DNA from 3 places in the Agrobacterium radiobacter genome. Region 1 is predicted to be linked to each of the others. Evidence: predicted binding sites of a transcription regulator. Region 1 holds the regulator's gene; each other region holds the start of a gene.
The links. Region 1 encodes LexA, which represses DNA repair genes until DNA is damaged. Its sites were predicted from a motif close to TGTTCNNNNTGTGTTCNG; they were not measured.
Positions count from the first base shown of each region.

Region 2: MRBLRC7O_RS08560 (ATP-dependent helicase) is a predicted target of LexA. The motif match lies at 1,153-1,170, and genes of this name have one in related genera.
Region 3: MRBLRC7O_RS01860 (PA0069 family radical SAM protein) is a predicted target of LexA. The motif match lies at 2,525-2,542, and genes of this name have one in related genera.

Region 1 is NZ_JBEGHX010000001.1:1,088,057-1,093,051, forward strand. Features, by position in the region: gene MRBLRC7O_RS05510 (ComEC/Rec2 family competence protein) at 1-1,051, shown strand, start outside; gene MRBLRC7O_RS05515 (glutathione S-transferase family protein) at 1,071-1,748, opposite strand; gene lexA (transcriptional repressor LexA) at 2,149-2,871, opposite strand; gene MRBLRC7O_RS05525 (VOC family protein) at 3,083-3,961, shown strand; gene kdsA (3-deoxy-8-phosphooctulonate synthase) at 3,961-4,806, shown strand; gene eno (phosphopyruvate hydratase) at 4,954-4,995, shown strand, end outside.
Region 2 is NZ_JBEGHX010000001.1:1,689,723-1,694,717, forward strand. Features, by position in the region: gene MRBLRC7O_RS08550 (efflux RND transporter periplasmic adaptor subunit) at 1-476, opposite strand, end outside; gene MRBLRC7O_RS08555 (carboxymuconolactone decarboxylase family protein) at 701-1,111, shown strand; gene MRBLRC7O_RS08560 (ATP-dependent helicase) at 1,212-3,686, shown strand; gene MRBLRC7O_RS08565 (glycosyltransferase family 25 protein) at 3,791-4,603, shown strand; gene MRBLRC7O_RS08570 (DMT family transporter) at 4,875-4,995, shown strand, end outside.
Region 3 is NZ_JBEGHX010000001.1:387,740-392,734, forward strand. Features, by position in the region: gene chrA (chromate efflux transporter) at 1-93, shown strand, start outside; gene MRBLRC7O_RS01855 (ribonuclease HII) at 150-803, opposite strand; gene MRBLRC7O_RS01860 (PA0069 family radical SAM protein) at 1,253-2,410, opposite strand; gene MRBLRC7O_RS01865 (glycosyltransferase family protein) at 2,697-3,215, shown strand; gene MRBLRC7O_RS01870 (FAD-binding oxidoreductase) at 3,226-4,659, opposite strand; gene MRBLRC7O_RS01875 (L-threonylcarbamoyladenylate synthase) at 4,710-4,995, opposite strand, start outside.

The DNA of each region.
Region 1 (4,995 bases):
AGTCATCACGACCTCGTTGATCGGCGGTCTTTCGACTGCGATCTATTCCGCCGAGCATTTTCAGCGTGTCACCACCTATGGACTTTTTGCCAATCTGGCCGCCATGCCGCTCATGTCGCTGATCGTCATGCCTTTCGGCCTTGTCGCCATGCTGCTGATGCCTTTCGGGCTCGATGCTCCGTTCCTCAAGGTCATGGGTTACGGTATGGCTCTCGTGATCGAAGTTTCTCGGGAGGTGGCCTCCTGGGGAGGAAGCGCTGCGACGGGGCGGCCACATGGCTGGTTCCTGGGGCTTGCCTCCGTTGGTTTTCTGCTGCTGGCATTGTTACGCAGCCGGCTGGCGCTTCTTGGTTTGCCGTTTCTGGTCCTCGCCTTTGGCCTGTCGGCGGCCACGGCCTATCGCAATCCGCCTCATCTGCTTGTTCATGAGGATGGCATGCTGGTGGCGCTGCTGGAGGATGGCAAAGCCTACACGACGAAAACACGGCCGCAGGGTTTCGTTTATGACCAGTGGCAAAGGGCACTGCTGTTGCCGGAACAGCCAGTTCCGCCGGTCTTTCTCAAGAGCGAGGCTGCGGCAACCACCGTGGCTTTAACCAAGGCGAAGCTTGATCCGGAAAAGATGAGGGCGGTTACACGGCAGATGACGGTGGCCCTGAGAGACGCGGAGCCCGGTATTTTCACCTGCAGCAAAGGCATATGGTGTGCCGCACGCGCGGGAAGCGGCGAATGGATCATCGTTCTGGAAGATGGTCGATTTGCCGGAAAGGCATGTGATATCGCCGATATTGTCGTCGTTTCCCGCAGAACATCCTTCTCCCAATGCCGCTCGGGCGCACTTCTGCTTAACCGCGATATCCTGCGCCGGATCGGTTCACTGGAAATAGACTTTGCCGGCAGCGATCAGGTAGCGGTAGTCGGCAGGTTGCGCGCCGCGATAGCCGGCATGGACAGGCCCTGGAGCGAACATCGCTATTACGACTGGAAAAGCGGCCGTTTTGACCATGAGGTCCCTGATGCCGTCACGCGGTTGCTGGCGGCACCACAATGAGGGCCGCCAGCCTGGATCGTCAGGCCTTGATGCGCAGATCCGTCGTCAATTCGCCGATCCCGCCGATTTCCTCTTCATGCGCCGCGTCGCGCCAGGTTTCCTTCAGTCCGGCCTCGTACCATTCGCGCATGGCGGGCAGGGCGAGCAGCCGGTCACAATAGGCTTTCGCTGCGGGCGAAAGTTCCGCGCCATAGGTCTGGAAACGGAAAGCCACCGGGCAGAAGAAGGCATCGACCGCCGTAAATTTCTGGCCGGCAAGAAAGGGCCCGCCAAATTTTGCCAGGCCTTCGCTCCACAGCGCATCAACGCGCTTTATGTCGGCCGCTAGCCCGGTATCACCACCCTTCGGTTTTACGCGAATGCCGACCGACATGGGGTAGAGATTGCGCAGCGAGAAAAAGCCCGCATGCATTTCGCTCGCAGCCGAACGCGACCAGGCTCTTGCCTGCTTGTCGCTCGCCCAGACGCCCTGATGTCGCTCCGCCAGATATTCGGCGATCGACAACGATTCCCAAACCGTCACGCCTTCATCAACGAGGCAAGGCACCTTGCCGGTTGGCGAAAAGGTGGAGAAGGAAACGCCTTCGCCGAAGGGAACGAGTTTTTCATCGAAAGCAATGCCGAGCGTGCGCATCAATACCCATGGCCGCAGTGACCATGAGGAATAGTTCTTGTTGGCGATATAAAGATCGTACATGGCGTGTTCCCCGATATGATGCGCATTTCTATACCGGCGGATGGGCCCAGGAATATTGCAAATAATCCATGGCTCCCATAAGCCGCATTGATGAGTGGGACAGGAAGAAAAGAAGCACCTGCAGGTCACCATTCGGAGATAACGACGAAACACACCGCGACGAGACTGATGACCTGCATCCTTTCTCAACGAAATTAAGGATGCTCATTTTCAATCATCTGTTTCTTACCGCTGCCTGCTGGCCTTCGCGATAAAAGATGTGCGGACCTGCCAGACGATGTCGCTTCTCACTTATGCAGAACCGCATCATTCCAAGGAGCAAGCTGCAATGCTCCATAAGGGGAGCGCCATCCTCTTGATGGTGCCCGCAGCAAAAGGAATTGCGGCCCCATGCCTTGAATCAATGGTAACGGCGGATCAGTCCGACCAGCTTGCCCTGGATTTTCACCCGGTCCGGTCCAAAAATACGCGTTTCATAGGCCGGGTTTGCCGCCTCGAGCGCAATGGAGGCGCCCTTGCGACGGAAACGCTTCAGGGTGGCTTCCTCATCATCCACCAGCGCTACAACGATATCACCCGGATTTGCCGTATTGCCATTGCGGATGATGACGGTATCGCCATCAAAAATGCCGGCCTCGATCATCGAGTCGCCCTTGACCTCAAGAGCGTAATGTTCGCCCGAACCCAGCATATCAACAGGCACGGCCACATCGTGGGTATTGTTCTGGATGGCGGAAATCGGCACACCGGCAGCGATGCGGCCCATGACCGGCACGGTGACGGCCCCGACGAGATCATTGGCCGGCGTCTTGGGGGCAGGGGCCGCTTCCGACGCCTTGGGTTTGCCAAGGCTGCCTTCGATGACGCTCGGCGAAAAGCCGCGCTGCGGCCTTGCACCCGGCGTATAGGCCTCAGGCAGCTTGATGACTTCCAGCGCTCGCGCTCTATTTGGTAGCCGGCGAATAAACCCGCGCTCTTCGAGGGCGGTGATCAGGCGGTGGATGCCAGATTTCGAGGCAAGATCGAGTGCGTCCTTCATTTCATCGAAGGATGGCGGCACGCCGGACTCTTTCATTCGTTCATGAATGAAGAGAAGCAATTCCTGCTGTTTGCGCGTGAGCATGAGGAAAACACCCTTTAGAATCGTAGTGGAAGTCGCGAAACAAATACAGAACGAACACTATATGTTCCATATGTGTTCCGCAATCCCCTAAAATTTCGTGAAGCTGCTATCTGTTGTTTTGATGATTTGCTTCTTGGCCTACGATTGTGCTTTTCTGCGGCCCAAATCGTCCAGGCATGTCCGGGCGGAGTGCCAGCGCAGGAAACAGGTCATGATGAAATCCCATAGCGTCGATCATCTCGTTCTGCCGGTGCAGGATATCGGCGTTGCCGCGAAACGTCTCGCCAGCCTTGGATTTACGGTCTCACCGGAGGCTTTGCATCCTTTCGGCACCCGAAATGCCTGTGTTTTTTTTACCGACGGGACCTATCTGGAGCCGCTCGTAATTGCTGATCCGGCTAAATATAATGCGTCGGCAGACAGGGGAGATGTGTTCACGGGCAGGGACAGGGCCTTCCGGCAACGTGACGGGCGGGAGGGTTTTTCGGCTCTTGTCGCCAAAACCGAAGATGCCCTTGCCGACCATGACAGGTTTCTGACGTCTGGCGTGTCAGCGGGCGATGTGTTCCAGTTTTCGCGGCCTGTGCGGATGCCGGATGGATCGGAAAGCGAGGCGGCGTTCCGGCTGGCTTTTGCGGCAAGCGGGGCGGCGGATTTCTTTCTGTTTAGTTGTCAGCGGCTGCAGGCCCTGCCGGGCGATCGAACAGTGCTGGAGCGCCATGCCAACGGTGTCTCCGGCCTCAGTGAAATCGTTCTGTTCTCCGGTGATGATCCGAACGCGGCGCGCTTGATCGAAACGGTGTTTGGTTGTGAGGGCAGAATATCTCCGGATGGTGATATGGTTTTCGCGACCGACAATGCGCGCATCAGATTGACCGGAAAACCTGATTTCAGCGGACAGGCCCCGAATACTCCTGATTGGAGCGGCGGCGGATTGCGCGGTGCGGGCATCGTCTTTTCGTCGCACGATCTTGCCGTGACAGAGGCGGCGCTTGCTGCTAATGGCGTGTCCTGCGCAAAAGCGGACGGTCGCCTGGTGGTGCCTGCGGCACCCGGTCAGGGCGTTGCCTTCGCCTTCGAGGAAAAATGATGAGCGTTACGAACAATCTCAAAGTCACCGCCGGCGACGGCGTCAGCAAGGTTTCCTTCTCCAATGCCGAGCGTTTTTCGCTGATTGCCGGCCCGTGCCAGATGGAAAGCCGCGAACATGCCTTCATGATTGCAGGTGTCCTGAAAGAGCTTTGCGACAGCCTCGGGATCGGACTTGTCTACAAGTCCTCCTTCGACAAGGCGAACCGCACCTCGCTTTCCGGCAAGCGCGGTATCGGCCTTGACAGCGCGATGCAGGTTTTCGCTGATCTCAAGAAGGAATTCGGCTTTCCTGTTCTGACCGACATTCACACCGAGGAGCAATGCGCCATCGTTTCCGAGGTGGTGGATGTGCTGCAGATTCCGGCTTTCCTCAGCCGCCAGACCGATCTTCTCGTCGCCGCCGCCAAAACCGGCCGTGTCATCAACGTCAAGAAGGGCCAGTTCCTGGCGCCCTGGGACATGAAGAACGTGCTCGCCAAGCTTAATGAGAGCGGCAACCCGAATGTGCTTCTGTGCGAGCGCGGCGCTTCCTTCGGTTACAATACGCTGGTCTCCGACATGCGCTCCCTGCCGATCATGGCATCGCTTGGCGCGCCGGTCGTGTTTGACGCCACCCACTCGGTGCAGCAGCCGGGCGGGCAGGGTGGCTCCACGGGCGGCCAGCGCGAATTCGTCGAGACCTTGGCACGCGCGGCGGTCGCCGTCGGCGTGGCCGGCCTCTTCATCGAGACCCATGAGGACCCTGATAATGCGCCGTCTGACGGCCCCAACATGGTGCACCTGAAGGACATGCCGAAACTGCTCGAAAAGCTTCTGGCTTTCGACGCCATCACCAAAGCCTGAGGGCTGGCCGCTGCGGCGGGCGCCGTTTGTGCCAATCGATTTTAATGGCGGGCGGGCCGTTTCCGCTGCCCACCGTCATTGTAATTTCTTCGCCATCGTCTAAGACAGGCGACGGAAAATATCTGTTCCATTCCCAAGGGAGAGACCATGACTGCCATTACCGATATCATCGCGCGCGAAATCCTCGAC
Region 2 (4,995 bases), 600 kb from region 1:
CGGGAAACGGATTTCAGGTTCTTGTAGGAACTGGATTTTTCAATCGCGCTGCGCAGCGCGACCTGCGCCTTGTCGCGTTCGATCACCTGCTCTTCGTCATCGAGCCGCGCAAGCACCTGCCCCTTCACGACACGCGCGCCGGCGGCCGTGCGGATTTCTGAAAGCGTGCCCGATGTCTGCGGCATGACGACGACTGACTGGATCGCCTGGCCGTTGCCGATGGCGTTCAGCCGATCATTGACCGTGCCCTTTTTCACCGGAGCCGTCACCACCAGGGTGGCGTTGCCGTTGCGCCGCGAACCACCATTCTGGCCTGTGGGCGAACCGGCCGTTGCGACCTCTATCGCGCCTGCCGGCGTTTTGCCGAGCCCCATGCTGGCGAGCACATTGCGGGCTTCGGGCGAATAAAAGCCCCAGAGACAGAGCCCTGCCCCCACCACGGCCAGACTGACACCCACCTGTTTCCAGACCCGCATATAGTTCTCCGGTTGATCATCGCAGCATAAAGCAGCCCCTGAAGCGCAGGCTTCGGGACATCAGCAGTATTCCCCCTCGTTTAAAACGAGGCAACGCACAAATCCGTTTCTTACGTAATTGTAATTTGTGATGGATTCTCGTCGAGCACACGACGAAGGCCATTTTTATCGCAAATATTCTTCAGCGCGGTAATCTGCCCCCAGGAAAAGAGCCGGAGGAAGCCATGAGCACCGTAACGAAAGTACAAAATCCCGAAGCCGATCCGCGCGTCAAGGCGGTATTTGACGACATCCGCACCACCCGCAAGTCGGACTTCATCAATAATATGTGGCTCTACCTCGCCTTCGATCCTGACCTTCTGGAAAAGACATGGGCCGAGGTCAAGGCGGTGATGGCGACACCTTCCGCGCTCGACCCCGTGGTCAAGGAAATGCTTTACATCGCGGTGTCCGTCACCAATGGCTGCTCCTATTGCGCCCATTCCCACACGGCCGCCGCCAAAGCCAAGGGCATGACCGGCGAGCAGCACGCCGATCTCCTGCGGGTCATCGCGCTTGCCGCCAAGACCAACCAGCTTGCGGTGGCGCTGCAAGTCCCGGTGGATGCCGCTTTTGATGCCGACAGGCAGGCATGAAGCAAAAAATGCCTTGGAATAGGCGTTTTGACCGATGATACCGGAATAAAAGCAGAACGCGGTTCTGGCCTTTATATCCCGAATCACTACATTGGGCCGCATGAGCAACAGTTTCGACGATATGCCGTTCTTCGATGAAGAACCCGTGACGCCGCGCAGAGCGACGAATAATGCAGGCGCGGAAAGCGCCGGCGGGCTCGGCATTGCCGCCCGCGCGATGGCTGCGCGCGATCAGACGCGTGCCGCGCCCGATTATCTTTCCGGCCTCAACCCGGAACAGCGCGACGCCGTGGAAACGCTTGACGGACCCGTTCTTGTCCTTGCGGGCGCCGGCACCGGCAAGACCCGCGTTCTGACGACCCGCATCGCCCATATTCTCGCAACCGGCCGTGCTTATCCCAGCCAGATCCTTGCCGTGACCTTCACCAACAAGGCGGCCCGCGAGATGAAGGAACGTATCGGCGTTCTGGTCGGCGGCGCTGTCGAGGGCATGCCCTGGCTTGGCACCTTCCACTCCATCGGCGTCAAGCTTCTGCGCCGCCATGCCGAACTCGTCGGCCTGAAATCGGATTTCACCATTCTCGATACGGACGACGTGGTGCGGCTGATCAAGCAGCTCATTCAGGCCGAAGGTCTCGATGACAAGCGCTGGCCGGCAAAGCAGTTTGCCGGCATGATCGACGGCTGGAAGAACAAGGGGCTGACGCCGCCGGATATTCCGGAGGGCGACAGCCGCGCTTTCGCCAATGGCAAGGGTCGCGAACTTTACACCGCCTATCAGAACCGGCTGAAAACACTGAACGCCTGCGACTTCGGCGATCTTCTGATGCACCCGATCAGCATCTTCCGCCGCCACACGGATATTCTGAAGGAGTATCACCAGAAGTTCCGTTACATTCTGGTGGACGAATATCAGGACACCAATACGGCGCAATATATGTGGCTGCGGCTTCTCGCGCAGCGCGCCAAGGACGAGCCGCAGAACGTCTGCTGCGTGGGTGACGATGACCAGTCGATCTATGGCTGGCGCGGCGCGGAAGTGGACAATATCCTCCGCTTCGACAAGGATTTTCCCGGCGCCAAGGTCATCAAGCTCGAACGCAACTATCGCTCCACCGAGCATATTCTCGGCGCAGCCGGGCATCTGATCGCCCATAATGAGGGCCGTCTCGGCAAGACGCTGTTCACCGAACGCAGCAGCCCTGACGATGAAAAAGTCGTGGTGCATGCCGCCTGGGATTCCGAGGAGGAAGCCCGCGCGGTCGGCGAGGAAATCGAACAGCTTCAGCGCAAGAACCACAAGCTGAACGACATGGCGATCCTCGTTCGCGCCTCCTTCCAGATGCGCGAATTCGAAGACCGTTTCGTGACGCTCGGCCTCAATTACCGCGTCATCGGCGGCCCACGCTTTTATGAGCGCCTCGAAATCCGCGACGCCATGGCCTATTTCCGCCTCGTCTGCCAGCCGGCCGACGATCTGGCCTTCGAGCGGATCGTCAATACGCCGAAGCGCGGCCTCGGCGATACGACCATCCGCAACCTGCACGACTATGCCCGCGCCCGTGATATTCCGATGCTGGCGGCAGCCGCCGATATCATCGAGACCGACGAGCTGAAACCGAAGGCCCGCAAGGCGCTGTTCGATGTGGTGCAGGATTTCCGCCGCTGGCAGGGTCTCCTGGAAAATACCGAGCACACCACGCTTGCCGAGCAGATTCTCGACGAAAGCGGCTATACCGCCATGTGGCAGGTCGACAAGACGGCCGAAGCGCCCGGACGGCTGGAAAACCTCAAGGAACTCATCCGCTCGATGGAGGCCTTTGAGAGCATGCGCGGCTTCCTCGAGCATGTGGCGCTCGTCATGGATGCCGAGCAGAACGAAAATCTCGATGCCGTCTCCATCATGACGCTGCATTCCGCCAAGGGCCTGGAATTCGACACCGTCTTCCTGCCCGGCTGGGAAGAAGGCCTGTTCCCGCACCAGCGGGCTCTGGACGAAGGTGGTCGCTCCGGTCTGGAGGAAGAACGCCGCCTCGCCTATGTCGGCATCACACGCGCCAAGAAGCTCTGCCATATCTGGTTCGTCTCGAACCGGCGCATTCACGGGCTGTGGCAATCCACCCTGCCCTCGCGGTTCCTTGATGAACTGCCGCCGGCCCATGTGGATGTCGCCGCATCCGACAGCAATTACGGCGGTTATGGCGGACGCGGCGGCTACGGCCAGTCGCGCTTCGACAAGGCCGACCCCTTCACCAACAACTATTCCACCCCCGGCTGGAAGCGCGCGCAGCAGAACCGCAGCGACGCCACCCGCGACAATTGGGGCACCCGCTCCGGCCATGCGGTGGAACGCATCGGTTACGGCGAAAGCGGCCCGCGCACCCGTACGATAGAGGGCGAGCTGGTGGCGAAATCCGTCGCGGACAAGCCGTCGAAATTCTTTGTCGGCGACCGCGTTTTCCACCTCAAATTCGGCAACGGCAATATTTCCGCCATCGAAGGCAACAAGCTGACCATCGACTTCGATCGCGCCGGACAGAAGCGCGTGCTGGATGGATTTGTGGAAAAGGTTTGATTCGACAACTATGAGTGCCCGCAGACCGCTTTTTCCGTAGCCCACGTCATGCCGTTGCAATAAAGGAGTTGCAATGGTGATGTGAAAACCGGGTGAGGACTGCTTTGCATATATTACCGAAAAGCCAGCGCAAGCTTGCGGTTTTCCTGATCAACATGGACAGCGCCACCAAACGCCTCGCGGATATGAACGCGCGCCTTGACGCCATGGGGCTGAAGGCGGAGCGCGTCCCCGGCGTCAATGGCAGGGAACTGAATTACCCGATCCCGGAATTCAGCGAGATTTCGTACATGCTCATGCATGGCCGCCGCACCTCGCCGCCGGAGATTGGCTGCTACCTCAGCCATGTCGCCTGCGCCCAAAAATTCATGGCGGGCGATGCCGATATCGCGCTCATCCTTGAGGATGACGTGGTCTTCGATGATGATTTTCTCAACGCCATCGATGAGGCGGTGCTGAACGGCGGCGACTGGGATCTGCTGAGGCTGACAACGGTCAGCAATGGCCGGAAATTTCCGTTCCGCCCGCTTTCCAATGGTCGTTCGCTCGCCATTGCGATCACACGGGAAAAAGGGTCGGGAGCCTATCTCGTCAACCGCCGCGCCGGAAAATGGATATCGAAACTGATCCCCATGCGGCTCGCCTATGACATCGCATTCGATCTGGAATATCTCGCGGGCCTCAAGGCGGCGTTCATCTACCCGCTTTGCGCCACGCAAGATGCGGACGGGGAAAGCCAGATCCAGAACAATCTGCGCATCTACCGCCTTCCGCGCTGGCGTTATTTCACCGTACTGCCCTATCGCGCCTTTCTGGAAACCAGTCGTTTCCTGCTGCGCGGCATCCGCTTCGTCATGGCGAAGGCGAAGGTGGCTATGGGAGGCGGCAAGGGCAAGACCGCTCCAGCCAGTCATTGAATTATCTATCTTACACTTCGCCGGGCGTGAATCCGACAAGATAGACGGCCGCGACCACGGCTGCGAGAAGGAAAATCGAAACGACGAAAATCGTCATCCGGTTCAATGGTTTGCGCGTCGTTTTCTTCATGGTGGAATAATGCGCGGCAGGGTGGCTTGTTCCGCAACGCACAGGATAATGTCGCGTGAAACATCAAAGCGGCGCAATTCGATTCCGCTTCAGGCACATATCGGCTAAAGCTCGGGTTCCTCTTCAGCTTTCCGGCCCGCCATGACAGACACGACGCATCCACGCCTCAACCCGCTGCATCTCGCCGCCGCCTTCGCCAGCGGCTGCCTTTTGACATTGATGGTGCATTTCAACGGTCAGCTTGCCCATTACGGCAATGCGC
Region 3 (4,995 bases), 700 kb from region 1:
GCGGCATTCGCCATTTTCCGGCTCAAGCTGTCTGTGATAGTCACGCTGGCCCTGTCTGCAGCGCTTGGGATTGCCTGGCGGTCGATAGTTTGAAACCCGGGGTCCGCTTTGGCCTATCGCGGAAGTGATTGCCGGACCTTCATTCACGATCAGTCCCGCTTCAGCGGCCGAAAGCTCATCCTGTGCAACGGGCAGGGGCCGTGGCTTTCGATGGCGCGCAGGTGGGCGGGCGTGCCGTAGCCGGCATGGCCTTCGAAGCCGTAGGATGTGTGCACCACACCGGCGCGTTCCATCATCCGGTCGCGCGTCACCTTGGCGATGATCGAGGCTGCGGCGATGGAGAGGGAGCGGGAATCGCCCTTGATGACGGCCTTGGCTTCGCAGGTGATACCCGGCGGCCGGTCGCGGCCGTCGGCGAGAACGAGGGCAGGGGAGATTTCGAGACCGAGCACGGCGCGGCGCATGGCGTCCAGGCTGGCGCGCAGGATATTCATGCTGTCGATCAGGCCGGGGCCGGAGGAGGCGACGGATACGATCGAGGTTTCCATGATCTGTATGAACAGGCTTTCCCGCTTCTGCTTGGTCAGCTTCTTGGAATCGTCCATCCCCTTGGGAATATTGTCCGGATCAAGAATGACGGCTGCCGCAACCACGGGTCCGGCCAAAGGCCCCCGGCCTGCCTCATCCGTGCCGGCGACGGGCCAGAGGCCCTTCTTTTTCGCCTCCAGCTCGAAGGAGAAGTCAGGGCCGGTATCGGCAAGATCAAAAAGGGCAGGAGAATCGGGTGTGGCCGTGCGTTTCATGCGGCGAAACTGGCACACACACCCGATCTCCTGCAAGCCCCCGGAAGCGGGCGATGACAGGCATGGTGAGCCGGGGTCAAGGGGCGTGGCTCACCGTGCCCCGAAGGTCATCATGACCTTTGATCCTCCAGCGGGGCGGCGGAGGAAAACGATCGCACGCGAGGCGGCGGCTCCGGGGGGCGATGTCCGGCGGGCCAGGGAAAACCCGCCGGGCATTTCGTCGAGAGCAACAAGATGAGAAGGTTGCTCCTTATCGTTTTGAATTTCGTTTAATATAGGCTCACAGAGCCTCCGACTGTCGGCGAGTTATCCTTCATGCTCGACGTCATCCTCGGGCTTGACCCGAGGATCCATTATCGCGCTCGGTTTAGATCCTCGGCTCAAGCCCGCGGATGACGTCGAGTTCAGTTCGGGCATTCATCATCTCAGTCATTTTCAGCGTTTGCTTCTCAAAGCAGCGACAATTGCACGCCTGCACCGCCCGGCGGCACGAAGAGATCGTCACGCAGGTGGATGCCGCGGCGGATGAGGCCAAGCCGCTTCGTGGCCATCTCGAAACGCCTGCCGATCTGCCAGGCATAGGGGCCGGCGCCCTTCATGCGTTTTCCGAATTCCGCGTCATAATCCTTGCCGTCACGCATGGAGCGCACCAGCGACATGACATGGCGGTAACGGTCCGGATAGTTACGCAGCAGCCAGTCGCGGAACAGCGGGCTCACCTCCAGCGGCAGGCGCAAAAGCACATAAGACGCTTCGGTGGCGCCAGCGGCCTTGCCGGCCTCGAGAATGCGCTCGATTTCATGATCGTTGAGTGCCGGAATGACAGGCGCCATCATCACGGCCACGGGAATGCCCGCCTCGGTCAGCGCCTTCACCGCGTCCAGCCGCTTCTCCGGCGTGGCGGCGCGCGGCTCCATGTTGCGCGCGAGCTTGCGGTCCAGCGTCGTCACGGAAATGCCGACCTTGGCGAGCCCCTTTTTGGCCATGGGCGCCAGAATGTCGATATCCCGCTTGATCAGCGCCGATTTGGTGACGATGGCGACGGGATGATCGGCCTTGGCCAGCACTTCCAGTATCTGCCGCATGATGCGCCATTCGCGCTCAATCGGCTGATAAGGGTCGGTATTGGTGCCAATGGCGATCACCCTTGGCTTGTAGCCCGGTTTCGCCAGTTCCCTTTCCAGAAGCTTTGCCGCATCCGGCTTGGCGAAGAGTTTCGATTCGAAATCCAGACCGGCCGAAAGTCCCATATAGCTGTGTGTCGGCCTTGCGAAACAATAGATGCAGCCATGTTCACAGCCGCGATAGGGATTGATGGAGCGGTCGAACGGGATGTCGGGCGATTCATTGCGGGTGATGATGCTGCGTGGCTTCTCCACCTGCACCTCGGTGCGGAACTCCGGCATGTCCTCGAGCGTCTGCCAGCCATCGTCGAAAACCTCGTGCTGCAAGGTCTCGAAACATCCATCCGGATTGAGCCCGGCGCCACGGCCGCGACGGCGGTCGATCTCGATGCGCAGGCCAGATGCATCGGCCAGCGCATTGGCAATGTCAGGCATATGGCTCGGCTGGAAGGCAGCCTGCCCCGAAAGCGTATGGTTTCTCATCTGGATGCTCCCAGGACGCCGCACGCCTTTCGAGGCACGCTCAACGCCCTAAACCGTTTCCGTCCGGACAGGCGTTTATCGCCTTCCGAATGATTAAATTCCTACATCAGGAATGAGAACATTACAAGAACAAAATTGCAGATTCAGCTCGCGTATCAGACAGGGGCGTGACCGCGATATGTCTGACCGCGTGCGGAGGCCGTGTGACGTTCGGCATAAGCAGCCACGGATTTTACCGCGATCAGCCCAGTGGCAATTTATTGTGCGATGCGTTAGAGCTATGCAGATGTTGACAGTCATAATGGAATGCCGGGATCACGAACCGGAGCTTGCGCATACGCTGTCTGCGCTTGTCACCGGGGCCGTGGAAGGGCTTGTAAGTGATGTTGTGATTCTTGATCACGGTTCGCGCGATGGGTCGTCGCGCGTCGCCGATGCCGCCGGTTGCCGTTTTTATGGGCAATGGGACATCGAGGATGTCGTGAAGTCCGCGCGCGGCGGCTGGCTGCTTCTGATCGAGCCCGGCGCGCGCCCGCAGGCGGGCTGGATCGACGAGATTCTCGAATATGTGGCGATCTGCGCGCAGCCGGCCCGCTTCTCGCCCTCGCGCTATCACCGGCGCAATGTCTTCAGCCGCGTGCTGCGCCGTATTCCGCCATTGGAACACGGATATCTTCTGCCAAAGAAGCATGCCCTGTCGATCGCCAGATCGGGCATGAGCCTGACGCAATTTGTCGGCGCGCAGAAACCGCGCCGGCTGAATGCGGAAATAGTGCCCGCCTGGGCGCTGCGGGCTTCGGCTTAACGGGCGCGTCTTACCCGGCCAGAACCTTGCCGGGATTCATGATGCCGGCGGGGTCGAAAGCATGTTTGATGCGTCGCATCAGTTCCATTTCGATGCCGGGGCGAATGGCGGCCAGTTCATCGCGCTTCAATTGCCCGATGCCGTGTTCGGCCGAAATGGAACCACCGAGCGACAGCACGATGCCATGCACGATCTCGTTCATATCCCGCCAGCGGCCGAGGAATTCGGCCTTGTCGGCACCGACAGGCTGGGAAATATTGTAGTGGATATTGCCGTCACCCAGATGGCCGAAGGCACAGACACGCGCGCCCGGGATGGCGGCGAGAACCGCCTTTTCCGCCGTCGCCATGAATTCCGGTATTTTTGAAACCGGAACGGAAACATCGTGCTTGATCGACCCGCCTTCGGGCTTCTGCGCATCCGACATGCTCTCGCGCATATGCCAGAGCGCCTGTCGCTGCGCCTCCGATGCGGCGATCACGGCGTCCTGAACCAGCCCGGCCTCAAAACCGCGCTCTAGCAGCGATTGCATCATCGTATCAGCCGTTTCCGCCGAATCGGAGGTGGAGATATCGATGAGCGCGTACCAGTCGTGCGGTTGCTCCAGGGGATCGCGCACGCCGGGAATATGTCTGGCGGTGAATTCGACGCCGATTCGCGGCATGAGTTCGAAGCCGGTCAGCGCCGTGCCGCAGAGGTTGGAGGCCATTTCAAACAGCTTCAGCGCATCTTCGGTGGAGGTCAGCCCCGCAAAGGCCACCTGATGGCCGAGCGGCTTCGGGAAGAGCTTCAACACCGCGCCGGTGATGACGCCAAGCGTGCCTTCCGAGCCGATGAAGAGATCACGCAGATCGTAACCGGTGTTGTCCTTCTTCAGCCGGCGCAGCCCGTTCCAGATTTCGCCTGTCGGCAGCACCACTTCGAGCCCGAGGCACAGCTGGCGCATATTGCCATAGGCCAGAACCGCTGTGCCGCCGGCATTGGTGGCGAGATTGCCGCCGATGCGGCAGGACCCTTGAGAGCCGAGCGACAGCGGGAACATGCGCTCCACCGTGTCGGCGGCCTTGTGGATGTCGTCGAGAATGCAGCCGGCATCGGCGACGATGATATTGGCGACCGGATCGATATCGCGGATGCGGTTCATGCGTTCCAGCGACAGGATGATGTCGGTGCCATCGGCACGCGGCGTCTGACCGCCCACAAGGCCGGTATTGCCGGTCTGCGGCACGATGGCAGTGCCGGTCTCGCTGGCGAGCTGCAGAATGGCCGAGACCTCTTCGACCGAACCGGGCTTGAGCAGCAACGGCGAGGCGCCGCGATAAAGCCCGCGATTTTCCACCAGACGCGGCGCCATTTCCGCCGGGTCACGCACCGCGTTCTTTTCGCCGACAATGGTGGCAAAGCGGTCAAGGATGTCGGAGGAGGGGATGGCGGTGGTCGTCATGGGCGGCGTCTCGCTGTCTTTTGAAACATGGGCGAAAGGATTGGGTGCCGTCAGCCTCGCGGCGCGGCGGCGCGGGAAAGGCGGTCGTTGATCGCCTCTCCGAGGCCATGGGTGGGAATGGCGGTGATGGCGATGGTGTCCGCACCGCTCGCATCGGCGGCTTTCAGATAATCGAACAGATTGGCGGCGGCCTCGGCAAGATCGCCGATGGGGCTAAGGTCGAGAACGGTGCGCGCGGCCTCTTCGCCTGATATGGCGATGCCGCCGAAGCGGATCAGCGCTTCGCCCGGCAGAACCGAGGTGGCGTGAAGGCGCACGGCGGCGCCCGGCGCATAA